DNA from 3 places in the Gracilibacillus salinarum genome. Region 3 is predicted to be linked to each of the others. Evidence: riboswitches for the same ligand, from Rfam matches in the RefSeq annotation. Region 3 holds a riboswitch; each other region holds the start of a gene.
What was found. A riboswitch is a leader RNA that binds a small molecule or an ion and turns the genes downstream of it on or off. The one in region 3 is predicted to bind S-adenosylmethionine.
Positions count from the first base shown of each region.

Region 1 (5,552 bases), 1.1 Mb from region 3:
TATACTTTCTGACTGACGAAAAGAACTGGGATTGGCGTATCCCAGTTCTACATTTAAAATGTTTGAAAAACAGTTGGGCAATCGGCATTGGTTGGCGAAAAAAAGCAATGACTTTTATACCGGCCTGTATTCCATTGACCATACCATTGCTCGGGACAACTCCCCTCAGGTCTAAAAAACCACAGAGAGTTAGAAGCGGGATGTGTACGTTCGCCATTGATAGACCTTCTTGCTAAGCGAATATCTTTCTCCCTGGCTCTTTGATAAAAATAGCCTTTCTGCGTCGCTTCAAATCCTCCTGGACTCTGATATACCATCCGATTAATCGAATTAATGTCAGTGAAATCTAAACAAGCTGCTCTTACACGGTTAACGCCAACATTACCAACCATTAACATGCCAAGCTGGCCATCACCTTCAGCTTCCGCTCTCATTAATCTTGCCAACAACTTGACGTCTGCATCATTCGCCTTAATTACTGCCATTAGAATACCTCCTCTATTCCCTTTATATTCAAGGGTGCTAAAATGATGAATGTCCAATGGCCAACTTCCTATGTAATCGGTTCCGGTATATGCTATACTGATGATAAGGAGGTGTTTTAGATGGAATTAAGTAATTTTATTCTGCATAATGACATCTTACTATTCCACGCCATCATTGCCAATCAGGAATATGTATTTACAGTAAAGTGGAAAGCACTCGAAAATAAGAAAGGCGGAGAATGGGAATTAAAGTCCTATCTTAATCATTCCACCGGTCAACAGGATTTAACAGAAGCACAGCTCCAGCAGCTAATTGAAAGACTAAATCCAACATGGAACTGGGATAAAGACCAGGAACAACTTAGAAATGCAGAACAAAGGCGCAAGCGCCCGTTTAGAGGCGTAGCGAGTGGAGCGAATCAACTGAGATAAAGGAATCACGGTGAGCTTGCGATTCGATGATGACTTATCGTAGGGCGATTTCGCGAAGTCGCCTAGTCTCTGGGCGCTGGAGCCGGACGTGGCCGTTTCTGTCAGCGAACATCATATAGCCCAAAATTTATACTTTCTTGACTTATCAAAAAAATGACTAGTAATGATAAAATCACTAGTCATCCTTTTTAACTGAAAGATTGAATCGATTCCTTCTGTTCTTCAAACCAACGGATTTTTTCTCTTAATCGTACGACTTCCCCAACTACTATCATTGACGGATTACTAATCTCATCTAACCTGTCAGATACCGTAATCAAATCAGCTACAATTGATTTTTGATGCGAGAATGTTCCCCAGTGAATGATCGATACTGGCGTTGTTTCTTTCAGACCAGCTTGCATTAATTTCTCACAAATAATCGGAAATTTTCTCACACCCATATAAAAACAAAGTGTATCAGCACCCAGTGCTAAGTGACGCCATTCTTCATCGGTTTTTCCATCTGGATCAGAACCATTGATAAAGCTGACTGAACCGCTGATTGTCCTGTGGGTAAGCGGGATCCCTGCATAAGCAGCAGCACTTATAGCAGACGTAATGCCTGGCACTACCTCGTACGCTATTTGATGTTCTTCTAAATGCAGTGCTTCTTCCCCTCCACGTCCGAAGATAAAGGGGTCCCCTCCTTTTAATCTCGTAACCGTTTTTCCTTTTCCGGCATGGTAAATCAATTGCTCGTTTATTTTTTCTTGTATCAATCCATGTTTTCGAGGCATCTTTCCACAAAAAATCAGTTCAGCATCTGCTTTGGCATAATCTAATAATGAATGATTAACGAGTCGATCATACAGAATCACATCTGCTTCTTTAATCGCTCGAACGCCTTTTACTGTAATTAATTCTTCATCTCCTGGTCCGGCTCCCACTAAATACACTTTCCCCATGTTGATCCCATCCTTTTCCTGTCATTGCTTTTGCAGGTTTTTCTCTGTATCTTACTAAAATATAAGTTGCTACGATCGCTAATACTACTAATACGACCTGTTCAAAACTTTGTTGTACAAGAATCTCTGTCAATATAAAAGAGATAACTAGAGAGACAATCGGTGAAGTGACCCATACTTTCGCAATTTGATGAATCACCTTTTGCTTCCAAACGGAGGAAACATCTTTGCTTGCTCCAATACCTACAATCGCGGATGTCGTTACCTGTGTCATCGGAATCGGAATACCGAGTAACGAAGCACCAATGACGAGTCCACCAGTAGCTCCTGAAATGACAACACCATTTCCCAGTGACAAGGAAGTAATCTTTTTTGCGTTGGTTTCGATCACTCTGCCACCGAAAAAAATACTTCCCAACGCTACAACTAGCGCCATTAATGGTAAGCCTGTTTCCATAGATGCAATACCTGCCCCCACTAGCGGGCCTAATGCATTTGCAACATTATTCATTCCGGCTGCAACTGCTTCGATCGCACCAGTTATAATCAATAAAAAGGCTAATACCTTTACCGGTGGCCGAATCGTAAATCGTTTGGCAATTTTATTTCTTAATTTTTCTAAGCATAATGTGATCAAAAAAGCTGCTAAAGGAACAATCAACCAGAATGAAACAATCATCAATATGTTCTGGAAATGCAATTGTTGATAGCTTATCCCAACACCAATAATAGCTCCTACAGTCACTTCACTAGTTGATAGCGGGATGCCGATGTAATTTGTAATGAGTAATGTGAAAGCAGATACGACTAATATAATACAGGCTACTTTCACATCCAATATTGATTCCGGAATAATTCCTTTACCGAGCGTCTTCGTTACATGCTCTCCTCCTAAAACAGCACCTGTTATGGCACCTGCTCCAGCAATCCATAATGCATGCTTCCGCTTTTTTATTACTTTTGATCCATAAGCAATACTCATACTTGCTGCTGATCCGCTTGCTCCAATATTAAAAGCAAACAAACATGCAGCTAAAACCGCTACTATCGTTAACATCTTTCATCCCAACTTTCAGCTATTGTCTGTCAAATTTTATTACTATTACACTATTACCCATCTGAAAACTCGGATTAATACCTATAAAAAATCCTACTTGACGATGAAGTAGGAGGCTGTTCCACTTATCTGTCAAGATATACCTGCTGGATTTAGCACAGTGCGTATAAAGCCTGTTGCTGAGAATTCACAGGGCCAGTTCCCTCCTTCTCTCTCGATAAGATGCTATACTATTTTCATAATTTTCCACTGAATTTGTGTTGTACTTACTATAATAGATAGAACAAGGATTGTCAATGGATTCCATAAAAATATTTTTTTGTATTACTGTTGTAATTTCTTCCTAAATAAGGTACAATTAATGTATTAATTTTCCATTAAAAATATAATCTTATCAAGAGAGGTTTAGGGACTGGCCCGATGATACCTCAGCAACCAGCAAGCATATTGTATGGTGCTAATTCCAGATGGTTTTTGCCAAAGATAAGAGAATGCTGCCTGATATAAAGGAGGTCTTCTACTTATCGAAGACCTCTTTTTTTATTTATAGAAAGGATGTACATAATATGAATCAAATTGAAACTATTCTTGCCCAAATTGGCAACAGAAAAGATCCACGAACAGGTGCAGTAGAAGCACCAATCTATTTATCTACTGCGTATCAGCATCCAACGCTTGGACAGTCGACTGGATACGATTATACGCGTACCGCCAACCCCACACGGGAAATTGTCGAAGAAGCAATTGCGTCACTGGAGAAAGGCGTTCAAGGATTTGCCTGTTCTTCAGGTATGGCGGCCATCCAATTAGTGTTCTCCTTATTTAAACATGGAGACGAGATTCTCGTAACGGAAGACATATACGGTGGCAGTTACCGATTATTTCAACACTTGCAGCAATCTTATCGTGTTACACCAGTATATGTCAGTCCAGAGAATATGGAACGACATATCACCCAAAATACGAAAGCAATCTTTATCGAAACTCCAACTAATCCATTATTAATGGAGATTGACATCCAGTATATGGCTGCCATTGCCAAAAAGCATGATGTCCTGTTAATTGTCGATAATACGTTCTATACGCCATACTTACAGCAGCCATTGACGGAAGGTGCAGATATAGTAATACATTCTGCAACGAAGTACCTTGGCGGGCATAACGATGTCTTAGCTGGACTTGTCGTCGTCAAGGACCATGAACTTGGCGAGAAGCTCTTCTATTTACATAATGCGATAGGAGCCGTGTTATCTCCCCTGGATAGTATGTTACTGATTAGAGGTATGAAAACCCTCACGTTACGTTTAGAACGTCAACAACAAAACGCTCAGATTTTAGCAGCTTTCCTGCGGGAGCACAGTCAAGTGAATGATGTCTTATATCCAGGCAAAGGAGCAATGATCAGTTTTCGGGTTACTGATAACAGTTTAATTGCACCATTTCTCGAACAATTAAAAGTCATTTCTTTTGCCGAAAGTCTCGGTGGTGTGGAGAGTTTCATCACCTATCCAACCACCCAGACACATGCGGATATCCCCAAAGATGAATTAGAGCGTCGTGGAATTAGCGACACATTACTACGTTTTTCCGTAGGGATTGAGAATATCGAAGACCTTAAAGCAGATTTAGACCAAGCATTAGGAGGGAAATAAATGACACATAAAAAAGAAACGTTACTAGCACATGGAGGAAATCAGCAAGGATATCATGAAAAATATACAGGAGCAGTAAATCCGCCAATCTATGTATCTTCCACTTACCACCAGCAAGAGTTACACGAATTCGGTCCATATGATTACAGCCGCTCAGGTAATCCAACTCGTGATCAGCTTGAAGCAACGATTGCCAAGTTGGAGAATGGAATTGCCGGCTTTGCGTTCTCTTCCGGAATGGCGGCTATATCTTCTGCCTTTATGCTGTTAGAAACAGGAGATCATATAGTCATCAGTAAAGATGTATATGGTGGTACCTTCAGGTTTGTCACCAAATTATTAGCGCAATTTTCGATTGATCATACATTTGTCGACATGACAAATATAATAGAGGTGGAAGAAGCAATCCAGCCAAACACGAAAGTGATATACATCGAAACACCCGCTAATCCTTTATTACAGATAACAGATATTCGTGCTGTTGTATCATTAGCGAAAGAAAACGACTGTTTCACTTATTTGGATAATACTTTTATGACACCTTTATATCAGCAGCCTTTAGACTTAGGTGTCGATATCGTGTTACACAGTGCTACAAAATTCTTATCCGGACACAGTGATATTGTAGCGGGCTTAGCTGTGACAAAAAGCGAAGAACTCGCTGGCAGACTGAAATTTGTCCAAAATACGTACGGCGCTATCTTAGGTGCAAAGGATTGTTATCAATTACTGCAAGGAATGAAAACCTTAGAACCACGTTTTCAAAAAAGCGCCAGTTCAGCAGAAAAAATTGCATCTAACTTAACAGAACTCGAAGGCATTGAACATGTCTATTATCCTGGATTGAAGAACCATCCTGGAGCAGACATCCATGCCAGCCAATCTACAAGCGCAGGAGCTGTACTTTCGTTTACTTTACACGAACAAATCGATCCAGAACAATTTGTAAGCAATATGACAATACCTGTCTTCGCTGTCA
Region 1 covers NZ_CP095071.1:1,131,499-1,137,050, forward strand. Annotated here, with positions in the region: gene MUN87_RS05575 (cell wall hydrolase) at 54-485, opposite strand; gene MUN87_RS05580 (hypothetical protein) at 606-917, shown strand; gene cobA (uroporphyrinogen-III C-methyltransferase) at 1,106-1,864, opposite strand; gene cysP (sulfate permease) at 1,824-2,921, opposite strand; SAM riboswitch class I at 3,044-3,145, opposite strand; SAM riboswitch class I at 3,310-3,411, shown strand; gene MUN87_RS05595 (methionine biosynthesis PLP-dependent protein) at 3,488-4,573, shown strand; gene MUN87_RS05600 (aminotransferase class I/II-fold pyridoxal phosphate-dependent enzyme) at 4,574-5,552, shown strand, end outside.
Region 1: linked by a shared signal. The riboswitch ahead of MUN87_RS05595 (methionine biosynthesis PLP-dependent protein) and the one ahead of MUN87_RS10205 (bifunctional homocysteine S-methyltransferase/methylenetetrahydrofolate reductase) in region 3 are both predicted to bind S-adenosylmethionine.

Region 2 (5,552 bases), 2.3 Mb from region 3:
AGACAATCATATCTTTTGACCTTATTTGACCTTTCAGTTAAGATGAAATTAGTAAATGAAACTATGTGTATTGAAGGAGGAATTTTCAATGAATTTAATTCCAACAGTTATTGAACAAACAAACCGAGGCGAACGTGCATATGACATTTATTCTCGCCTTTTAAAAGACAGAATTATTATGCTAGGAAGCGGCATTGATGACAACGTGTCTAACAGTATCGTAGCACAATTGTTATTCTTAGCGGCAGAAGATCCTGATAAAGATATTTCTTTATACATTAACTCACCAGGTGGCTCCATTACAGCGGGTATGGCGATTTATGATACCATGCAATTCATCAAACCAAATGTTTCTACCATCTGTATTGGTATGGCAGCATCTATGGGTGCTTTCCTACTTGCAGCAGGTGAGCCTGGTAAACGTTTTGCACTGCCTAACAGTGAAGTTATGATTCACCAGCCACTTGGCGGCACACAAGGTCAAGCGTCTGATATTCAGATCCATGCAAATCGTATTATCGAGATGCGTAAAAAACTAAACCAAATTCTTGCGGAACGCACTGGTCAACCACTAGAGGTAATCGAAAAAGATACAGATCGTGATAATTTCATGACAGCTGAACGTGCAAAAGAATATGGTTTAATCGATAAAGTAATGGAGCATAAACCATCTGATTTAAATTAAGTTAATCTAGAAAAAGTGGCGAAGTTTTAACTCGCCACTTTTTTTATTTACATGTTAAAAGAAAATTTGGCTTAAAACTGAGAAAATAATATACAAGTTCTTATAATACGGATTATGTATAGCTGCTTTATGCTTGCTGATAATTTCGAAATGATACATGTGCCAGGATTCCTTCTACCAACCACTTCGCGTCCTGCAGGCACGGATGGAGCTAGACCACTACTTGATTTACTTCTTTGCTGCCTTGCACCGAGGAAGCCTACTTCGAAACATTACTAGTAGACACAGGTGCAGACGTTGTGGATCTTCAACGCCTACCTGGTTGGCCTACGCTAGCGTAGTTACTCAACAATCTTTGGATCAGTTAGCATATTGATTGCATCCATAAATATCAGCATTTAATAACATAATGCTTAGAATCACTGCTTTTAGCTGTTATATACGTTGTAGCACTTCCTTAAGCGTAGGAAATAGGCGGAGACTCCCGTGGAATCAGCACGAGCTGAAGATCCACTTCATTTGTGCCTGTGTCTGCAAGTATTGCTTCGAAGTGAGCTTCCTCGGTACAAGGCAGCAAAGAAGTATTACAGGTAGTAGCCTAGCTGAAGCCGTGCCCACAGGACGCGGAGCCTATTTCCGGAGCTTTGCTAAGCAGATGAAATCTATCAAAATCACTACAATGTTAGAGAGTTTTACTTTGCATAATCCGTATTACAGGTATTTGTATTAAGATTGGCTGTAATTATCCGGTTTTATTTTTCCATGTTAAGCAAGCCAAATTGCTTCAAACGGACAAGCTGTAACCATCAGCCATTCAACACAATAATTAATAATATAAAAGAAACTTTCACTAATTCATCTTTTGTAACGCACTTGATCACTAGTACGTAAACCAGTCCTGTAACAAGATCTTCACCTACCAGCAGCATCGTGATGATATCTAAAAGCGGGAGTGCTTCTGCAAGTATATCTACTTTCGTCTCCATGTCCGTCACCCTTTTCTGTTACATCGTATTTCGAGCGGCGTCAAAAGGTGCAACCCCTTGACGCACAGGCATTTTATGGTAATTAATAATATTCAAAATATTTGTTGACACCATTTTCAGAACATGCTAAAGTATATCTAACAAATGATAAACATAAGTAAACAACTCGGAATTGAATAGATTCTTATCCAGAGAGGTGGAGGGACATGGCCCTTTGATGCCTCGGCAACCATTAAGTGTCTGTTCACTTAATACAGGTGCCAATTCCACTGAGCGTTTAAGCTTGGAGAGATAAGAGAGCGAAGCCATTAGTTAAGTCTCTCTATCTCAAATAGCGAGATTTTTTTAATGATTACAACTAAATAGGTAAACTCTTATCCAGAGAGGCGGAGGGACTGGCCCGATGATGCCCGGCAACCATTAAGCAAATGCTTAAAAGGTGCTAATTCCTGCAGGTATTATCCTGACAGATAAGAGGAAGACTTCTGCATAGCTAATAAAAGCCTTCTTCTTATGAAGAAGGCTTTTTAATAATTAGAAAAGATTAAATTTTTTGAAAACTTGGGGAGGAAATAAACATGCCAAATTACAAGCATTCAACGTATGATCCAGAAACTATTCATTTACACGGCGGGCAGGCACCAGATCCAACAACAGGATCAAGAGCAGTGCCGATCTATCAATCTACTTCTTACGTGTTCCATGATACAGAGCATGCGGAACGGTTATTTGCACTGGATGAGCCTGGAAATATTTATTCCCGAATTGGTAATCCAACTGTAGACGTTTTTGAAAAGAGAATGGCGCTGTTGGAAGATGGAGTTGCAGCTGTTGCCACGTCATCCGGGATGTCTGCCATCACGCTTTCGATTTTGAATCTTGCTAGTGCAGGTGATGAAATTGTAGCAGGTGTGAACTTATATGGTGGTACGTATAATTTGTTTAATATAACGTTGCCAAGATACGGTATTAACGTAAAATTCGTCGATCCAACCGATCCAGAGAACTTTAAAGCAGCGATTAACGAAAATACGAAAGCTGTTTACGGTGAGATTATTGGGAATCCTGGTTTACAAGTGTTAGATATAGAAAGGGTATCAGATATTGCTCATGATGCGGGAATTCCTTTAATAATTGATAACACCTTCGCAACCCCATTTGGTTGTAAGCCGATTACATTAGGAGCGGACATTGTCGTTCATTCTGCAACAAAATGGATCGGGGGTCATGGTACTTCCATTGGTGGTGTAATTGTCGACGGAGGAAGATTTAACTGGAATTCAGAAAAATATCCAGCGTTTACAGAACCAGATCCAAGTTACAACGGTATCCGTTATGCGGTTGACTTTGGTACATTAGCCTTTATAACGAAGGTTCGCGTCCAGCTGTTAAGAGATTTTGGTGCTGCTTTAAGTCCATTCAATGCCTTCCAGCTATTGCAAGGGCTTGAAACACTTCACTTAAGAGTGGAACGACATAATCGTAATGCCCAGGAATTAGCGGAATATTTACACCAGCATGAAGCGGTAGAATGGGTGAGATATCCAGGCTTGGAAAACCATCCGTCTCATGAACTGGCAACGCGTATTCTGAATAACGGCTTTGGGTCGATTATCGTCTTCGGAATTAAAGGAGGACGTGACGCTGGACGCGACTTGATTAACAATGTAGCGCTATGGTCACATGTAGCAAACGTAGGGGATGCTAAATCCTTAATTATTCACCCGGCATCGACTACACATCAGCAATTAACAAAAGAAGAACTGGATAAAACAGGTGTATCCGAAGAATTAGTGCGTTTATCTGTTGGTATTGAATCGATCCGTGATATTCAAAACGACTTAGATCAAGCCCTAGTAAAAGCAACGGGAATCGGAACGGAAAAAGAAAAACAAATTGTTGTTAATGACGAAGGTATCATTAAATGGGCATTGAATTCACCATATGAACGTTATCAGGAAAATGGTGAAGAGCAAACTCGTCAAAAAACACTAGCAATCGTTGGATTAAGTGGAAAAGAAGCACGACCTAGCTATCGTCTTGCTAGAAAAATGCAACGTCTAGGCTATAAAATTATACCGGTAAACCCGAGAGAAACAGAGATTCTAGGTGAAAAAGCCTATCCTGATCTTAAGAGTGTTCCAGTGGATATCGATATTGTGCAAGTGTTCCGCAGTCCTGATGCAGCTATCGAAATTGCCAAAGAAGCAATCGAAGTGAATCCAAAAGTATTCTGGCTGCAAGAAGGTGTAGTATCACCGAAAGCAGAACAAGTAGCTTTAGAAGGTGGTCTGCAAGTTGTCCATAACCGTTGTACGTATAAAGAAGCACAACGTTTAAGAGGTACCATTTCGACTTATGCATGTGAAATTTAAACAAGAAAATAAGGGGGCAAAATCATGAGTAAAGCACCACTAATTGATTTCAGAAGTTTTCTTGCGATTGCCGTTTTCGGAATTATTGTTTTCTTCGCTGTTGGATGTTCATCCAGCAGTGAAGCTGAAACAAAACCGTCTGAAATCAGATTGGACTATGCTTACTATTCGCCAACCAGTTTGGTGTTAAAGAAATTTGGCTGGGCAGAGGAAGCATTTGCTGAGGAAGATATTGATGTATCCTGGACATTAAGTCAAGGGAGTAACAAAGCGATTGAATTTTTGAATAGTGATAGTGTTGACTTTGGCTCGACAGCAGGTGCAGCAGCACTTATAGCAGAATCAAATGGTGTACCGCTGGAGAATGTCTACGTATATTCTCAACCGGAGTGGACGGCATTAGTGACTAAAGAAGGATCGGGAATAGAAACGATTGAAGATTTAAAAGGCAAAAAAGTAGCAGCAACGCTTGGAACGGATCCATATATATTTCTGGTAAGAGCTTTAGATTCCGTTGGGATGACCGTTAATGATATCGAATTAGTAAACTTGCAGCATGCAGATGGTGGAAATGCATTAGTTAATGGTGATGTCGATGCTTGGGCTGGTCTTGATCCTCACATGGCAAAACATGAATTAGAATCAAACACGCAATTATTTTTTAGAGATATTAATTTAAATACTTATGGATTCTTAAATGTGCGGGAAGAATTTGCCGAAGCGCATCCGGAATATGTGGAACAAGTGATTGAGCTATATGAAAAGGCTCGTCAATGGATTCTCGATAATCCTGAAGAAGCGGCAGAATTACTGGCTGAGGAAGCAGATATCAGTGTGGATGTGGCAAAAGTGCAATTAGTAGAGCGAACCGACTTTTCGAACCCGGTTCCAGGACAGCAACATATTGATGCGATTTCAGCTGCAGGAGAAATACTAAAGCAGGCTGATGCCATAAATAAAGATGCAGATATTGAAGCGCTGACAAATGAATTAATTAATCCAGAATACGCTGAAACTGTCATTGAGCAGTAGGGCAGGTCGGATATAGGAGGGGCAGAGCTTATGGCAAAGGATCAGAATCAATTAGCAGCGGCCGGGTATTTACAATCAAAAGGAAGAGGTAATCGTGAAGCAGCCAAAAGGTCAAATGATTCACTGTTCCGTACGATTCTGTTAGGGAGTATTATTCCAGTCATCCTAATAGTAATCTGGGAGCTTTTGAGCCGCGCTGGTGTGGTCCCTTCTAACCAGCTGCCGGCACCAACAGCTATTGTTGACAAAATTATCAGTCTGGCCGAAGACGGATCGTTATGGGGGCATATTTGGATTACTACTTATCGTGTGTTTGCTGGTTTTATAGTGGGTACAATCGTGGCAGTTATCCTTGGCTCAGTGGTTGGTTTTTATAAAACAGCAGAACAGCTGTTAGATCCAATGATTCAGGCGTTTCGTTCCATTCCTTCTTTAGCCTGGGTACCATTATTTATTTTGTGGTTAAGTATTGGA
Region 2 covers NZ_CP095071.1:4,680,215-4,685,766, forward strand. Annotated here, with positions in the region: gene clpP (ATP-dependent Clp endopeptidase proteolytic subunit ClpP) at 89-685, shown strand; gene MUN87_RS21710 (hypothetical protein) at 1,492-1,671, opposite strand; SAM riboswitch class I at 1,853-1,969, shown strand; SAM riboswitch class I at 2,043-2,148, shown strand; gene MUN87_RS21715 (PLP-dependent aspartate aminotransferase family protein) at 2,250-4,046, shown strand; gene MUN87_RS21720 (aliphatic sulfonate ABC transporter substrate-binding protein) at 4,071-5,078, shown strand; gene MUN87_RS21725 (ABC transporter permease) at 5,109-5,552, shown strand, end outside.
Region 2: linked by a shared signal. The riboswitch ahead of MUN87_RS21715 (PLP-dependent aspartate aminotransferase family protein) and the one ahead of MUN87_RS10205 (bifunctional homocysteine S-methyltransferase/methylenetetrahydrofolate reductase) in region 3 are both predicted to bind S-adenosylmethionine.

Region 3 (5,552 bases):
TTAAGAGAGGCTGAAGACCATCTTTCTAGATCATTACAAAGAATAAATGGGCGACATCATCATGAACATAAAGAAAAGCACGTGATTTTAATGGAAAAGGAAAAGTCTGTATCAAAACTCGCAGTGATTACCCCATTTGACGTTGCTGATCTGGTTGAATGTCGAGTGGATAAGTATAGTACAGTAGTTATTAAACAAAATCATTATTCTGTTCCAGAAGGACATGTAGGAAAATACCTTAAAGCAAAGGTAGGAGCAGAGGAAATCAAATTATTTGTAGAAGGAGAGCTAGTGGCAGAACATCCACGAAATTGGGGGTTACATCAATGGGAGATGAATATCTACCATTATTTAAAAACATTTCAAAAGAAAAAAGGTGCCATCACTCAAAGTCAAAGCTTTAAGCAGGCACCAACACAAATAAAAAATATATACAACCATCATTATATCGGAAAAGAAAAAGAATTCATAGAGTTACTCCTCTATATTAAAGAAAATAACAACTTAGACAGGGTCTTAAAGGCGGTGGAAGAATTAAATTCTATACGAACAGGATATGTAAATACGGAAAGAATTTTATTCATTTGTGAACAATCTACTCCTGAAGGAGTCCAAGTATATAACCCTGATGAAACGATGTATCAATCAGAAAACAATATGAGAGCCTATGCCAATATGTTTAAGCAAATAGATGAAGGAGTAACTAAATATGGATAAAAAGCAGCAAATTGTAGAGATATGTAAAGAATTACGTTTACCAAGCATTCGGAAAATGGTACAGGAGGAAACAGATTTTCAAAATCCAAAACAAGCCTATGAAGTTTTATTGCAAGTTCTTTTACAGGAGAAAAGTGATCGGTTAGTACGCGCAAAGCAAAACAGAATCCGTGCAGCTAATTTCCCGCAGAAAAAGCTATTAGAAGAATTAATCGTAGAGGCATTGCCAAGTCAAGCAAAACAAAAATTACCGTTTCTAAAAACTTTGGATTTTATTACGGAAGGACAAAATGTCATTCTTACAGGATCACCAGGTACAGGTAAGTCACATATTGCCATAGGATTAGGTATGGAAGCATGCTTAGCTGGATATAGAGTGTTTTTTGCGACGGTACCCTCGTTAATTAACCAGCTTAAGGAACATCGTTCGGAGAGAACACTGCGATCATTTGAATTGAAATTTGAAAAATATGATTTGGTTGTTCTCGATGAATTAGGTTATATCTCATTTGACAAAGAAGGTGCAGAATTATTATTTTCTCACCTATCGTTAAGAGCAGGAAGGAAATCAACCATTATTACAAGCAACCTGTCATTTCTAAAATGGCAGGAGATTTTCCACGATCCAGTACTTACTGCCGCATTAACAGACCGTTTAACACACAAATCACATGTGTTAAACATGAATGGGCCTTCTTTCAGAATGAAAGAAACGGAGGATTGGCTAAAAACAAGTGCTGAGGAAGTGGCTCAAATTTAAATTGCGATTTGGCTCACTTTTCACTTGCGAAATACACAACGTAGATAAAATATTTCAAAATGACCGTTTTCCATACAGCCTTAGTTGACATAATCCATATTATAGTTACCTATCTCCTATTCAGCATGATTACTTCTACGACTGTACTTATATACTTTCTTTGCTTAAAATAAATAACAAACACCTGGGAAACACCATCATTTGTCTTCTTTCTTTTTAAACACTACAAATCTTGTTACGCTGCTTACCACTTTTGGTTCCTTTCTCGATAAACGATACAAATCTCGCACTGCTCCTCACCACTTTTGGTTCCTTTCTAAATAAACGATACAAATCTCGCACTACCTCACACCACTTTTGATCCCTTTCTCGATAAACGATACAAATCTCGCACTACCTCTCACTACTTTTGGTCCCTTTCTCAATAAACGGTACAAATCTCGCACTACCTCTCACTACTTTTGGCTCCTTTCTTATCTCGCTACTGAGAGGAATTATCTATTTTTCATTCTTATCAGCAAGTACCGTAGTTTTTCCTATACTTGCTACATTCAAGACTTTCATTACATCGCGCTTCTTTATCGCTAAAATTTTCCTGCCACAGAACAAAGGCGCAAGCGCCCGTTTAGAGACGTAGCGAGTGGAGCGAATCAACTGAGATAAAGGAATCACGGTGAACTTGCGAATCGATGATGACTTATCGTAGGGCGATTTCGCGAAGTCGCCTAGTCTCTGGGCGCTGGAGCCGGACGTGGCCGATTCTGTCAGCGAAACATCATATAGCCTAAAATTTATACTTTCCTGACACATAAAAAAATACAACAGGGAAACTTCCCTCCTGTTGTATTATAAAATCGTGATGCGGTTTTTGGCTGGTGTTCTTGGTACTGGTGTTTGGGATTTGGATGGGTAACCGACATGAATTTGTCCTACCACACGTTCATTGTCCTGCAAACCGATTAATGCTGCTGTCTCCTCACAGAATGCCAATTTACCAGACTTCCAAAATACGCTTAAGCCCTGCTCCCAGGCTAATAGACTGAAGTTTTGCAGTAAACAGCTTGAGGATGCATAGTCTTCTTCTTGAAGTTTTTCCTGTTTGTGTAATGTATTAATGACAAAGAAAATAAAAGGTACATTCATCACCTTTTGATATGCATTATCACCTATCACTTTCAGATCTTCTTCTGAAGCATTATGGCTTTTTGCTTTTGCCACTTCCCGATTAATTTCGGCTAATTTTTGTTTTGTTTCCTCTTGCAGAAATACAAAACGCCAAGGTTCTGTCATTTTATGATTGGGTACCCAAACAGCCGTCTCCAACATTTCTTCTATTTGTTCTATCGACACTTCCTTATCTAAATACGAGCCGATTGAGCGGCGTTCTTTAATTAACTGTTGTAAACTCATGAAGGCTCTCCCCTCTGTTAATGATAATCATTTTCAACTATTTTAATCTTATCACAGCTGTGTATACTGTCAAGCAAACTAAATTTTCTGAAACTTTTTCCAAAAAATACTTGTAATTGAATTGTTTTTAATGTAATATACTTACAAAAGTTACTAACAATTACATACTTTCTTATCCAGAGAGGTGGAGGGACTGGCCTGACGATACCTCAGCAACCGTCATATTAATGACAAGGTGCTAATTCCAGCAAGCGCAAAGCTTGAAGATGAGAGACATTTACCAATCTATCTCCGTCTTTAAGTAGACGGGGATTTTTTATTTTGCAGAAAAGAGGTGATTCTCCTTGCCAGACATTCTTACTAGTTTAAGAGATCGTTTGGTTGTGGCAGATGGCGCGATCGGCACCCTGCTCTATGCTCATGGTGTTGATCGATGCTTTGAATCGTACAACTTAAGTCATCCAGATGACATCTTACGTGTGCATCAATCCTATCTTGATGCCGGTTCCGAAGTGATTCAAACCAATACGTATGGTGCCAATTATATTAAACTGACACGCTTCGGATTGGAAGATCGTGTCCATCATATTAATTCCAAAGCGGTCAAAATCGCCAAAAGTGCAGCAGGCGATAAGGCGGCCGTACTCGGTACAATGGGTGGTATACGAGGTGTACAAAAGTTAGTAGCTTCGCGGAAAGAAATTGTCCGCAGTTTCAAGGAACAGCTCTTCACCCTTTTACTCGAAGGTGTTGATGGGATTCTACTTGAAACCTATTATGACTTCGAAGAGATCCAGGAAGCATTACAAATTGCCCGTGCAGAGACGAATATACCAATCATTACTAACGTCTCCATGCATGAACCGGGCGTTTTGGAAAATGGTATCAGCCTTCCCTATGCATTAGCTAAATTGGAAGATTCAGGGGCTGATGTCGTTGGTGTCAATTGTCACCTTGGGCCATATTACATGCTTAAAGCATTGGAATCTGTGCCTTTATTAGAAAAAGCATACCTGGCTGCTTATCCGAATGCCAGCCTGCCCGCCTATGAAAACGGGAAATTGGTGTATAGCGAACGCACCCAATATTTTGAACAGTGTGCCAAAGACTTCCGTGATCAAGGTGTCCGGTTACTCGGTGGCTGTTGTGGTACGACACCTGAGCATATCCGTGCTTTTAAAGATGGTGTTAAAGATTTAACACCATTAAAAGAAAAAGAAGTCAAAACCATTACGTTCACACCTGAACAACAAGCAACACCGCCACAACATGCTACTTTGGCCGATAAAGCCAGGCAGGATCATACAGTAATAGTCGAACTGGACGCACCAAAACATTTAGATACGAATGACTTCATCGAAGGTGTCTTTGCCTTGGAAAAAGCCGGTGTGGATGCCATTACATTAGCAGACAATTCGTTAGCTACACCAAGAATCAGTAATGTCGCCATGGCAGTCAAAATGAAAGAGCTTGGATGTAAGGTAAAACCGCTGATTCATTTAACTTGCCGCGATCGCAATTTAATTGGATTGCAATCACACTTATTAGGCATGCACACATTAGGATTCGATGAAATTCTTGCCATCACTGGCGATCCGACACGCATTGGCGGGTTCCCAGGCGCGTCCTCTGTATTTGATGTAACGTCTTTTGAATTAACCAGATTGATCAAACAATGTAATCAAGGATTATCTTTCTCTGGCAGCTCATTGAAAACCAAAACCAATTTTCAAGTGGCAGCAGCTTTTAATCCGAACGTTGCCAACCTTGAAAAAGCAGTAAAACGGATGGAGAAAAAAATCAAGCATGGCGCTGATTATTTTCTCACTCAACCGATTTTTAATCATGAACAAATCATTCAATTACACCGGTTAACGAAACACATTGACAAACCGATATTTATTGGCATCATGCCACTCACCTCTCATCGCAACGCAGAATTTCTACATAATGAAGTACCAGGCATGAAGCTGTCAGACGAAGTTCGATCACGCATGCAGCAGCATCAGAACAAAGAGGACAGCCGCAGAGAAGGAATCAATATTGCGAAAGAATTAATTGATACAGCCGTTCAATACTTTCACGGCATCTATATTATTACACCATTTATGCACTATCCGGCGACAGCCGAATTAACAGAATATGTACACCAGCAAACCAAAGCTGTAACGAAAATATAAATCGAAAAGGAGTTTTTTTAATGACTACTATTTTAAGCGCAAATCTAGGGTATCCACGTATTGGAGAAAAAAGAGAATGGAAAAAAGCAATTGAGGCTTTCTGGAAAGGTGATATTAACGAGGCATCCTTATTAAATCAGACGAAACAATTACGTTTAAAAGCGCTAAAGAAGCAGAAGGAACAAGGTATCGATGTAATCCCAGTAGCCGATTTTTCTTTCTATGACCACGTTTTAGATACGGCGGTTGCGTTCAATATTATTCCAAAAAGATTCCAGCACCATGATCCATCCGCTTTGTCTACTTATTTCGCTATTGCGCGTGGTGAGAAAGATGCTGTTGCTGCTGAGATGACTAAATGGTTTAACACAAATTATCACTACATCGTACCTGAACTGAAGGATACCGAACCAAAATTAATCGAAAACCGCGCGCTTCACTATTATCAAGAAGCGAAGCAAGAATTAGATATTGATGGAAAACCA
Region 3 covers NZ_CP095071.1:2,195,292-2,200,843, forward strand. Annotated here, with positions in the region: gene istA (IS21 family transposase) at 1-717, shown strand, start outside; gene istB (IS21-like element helper ATPase IstB) at 710-1,477, shown strand; gene MUN87_RS10200 (nitroreductase family protein) at 2,324-2,887, opposite strand; SAM riboswitch class I at 3,057-3,160, shown strand; gene MUN87_RS10205 (bifunctional homocysteine S-methyltransferase/methylenetetrahydrofolate reductase) at 3,232-5,067, shown strand; gene metE (5-methyltetrahydropteroyltriglutamate--homocysteine S-methyltransferase) at 5,088-5,552, shown strand, end outside.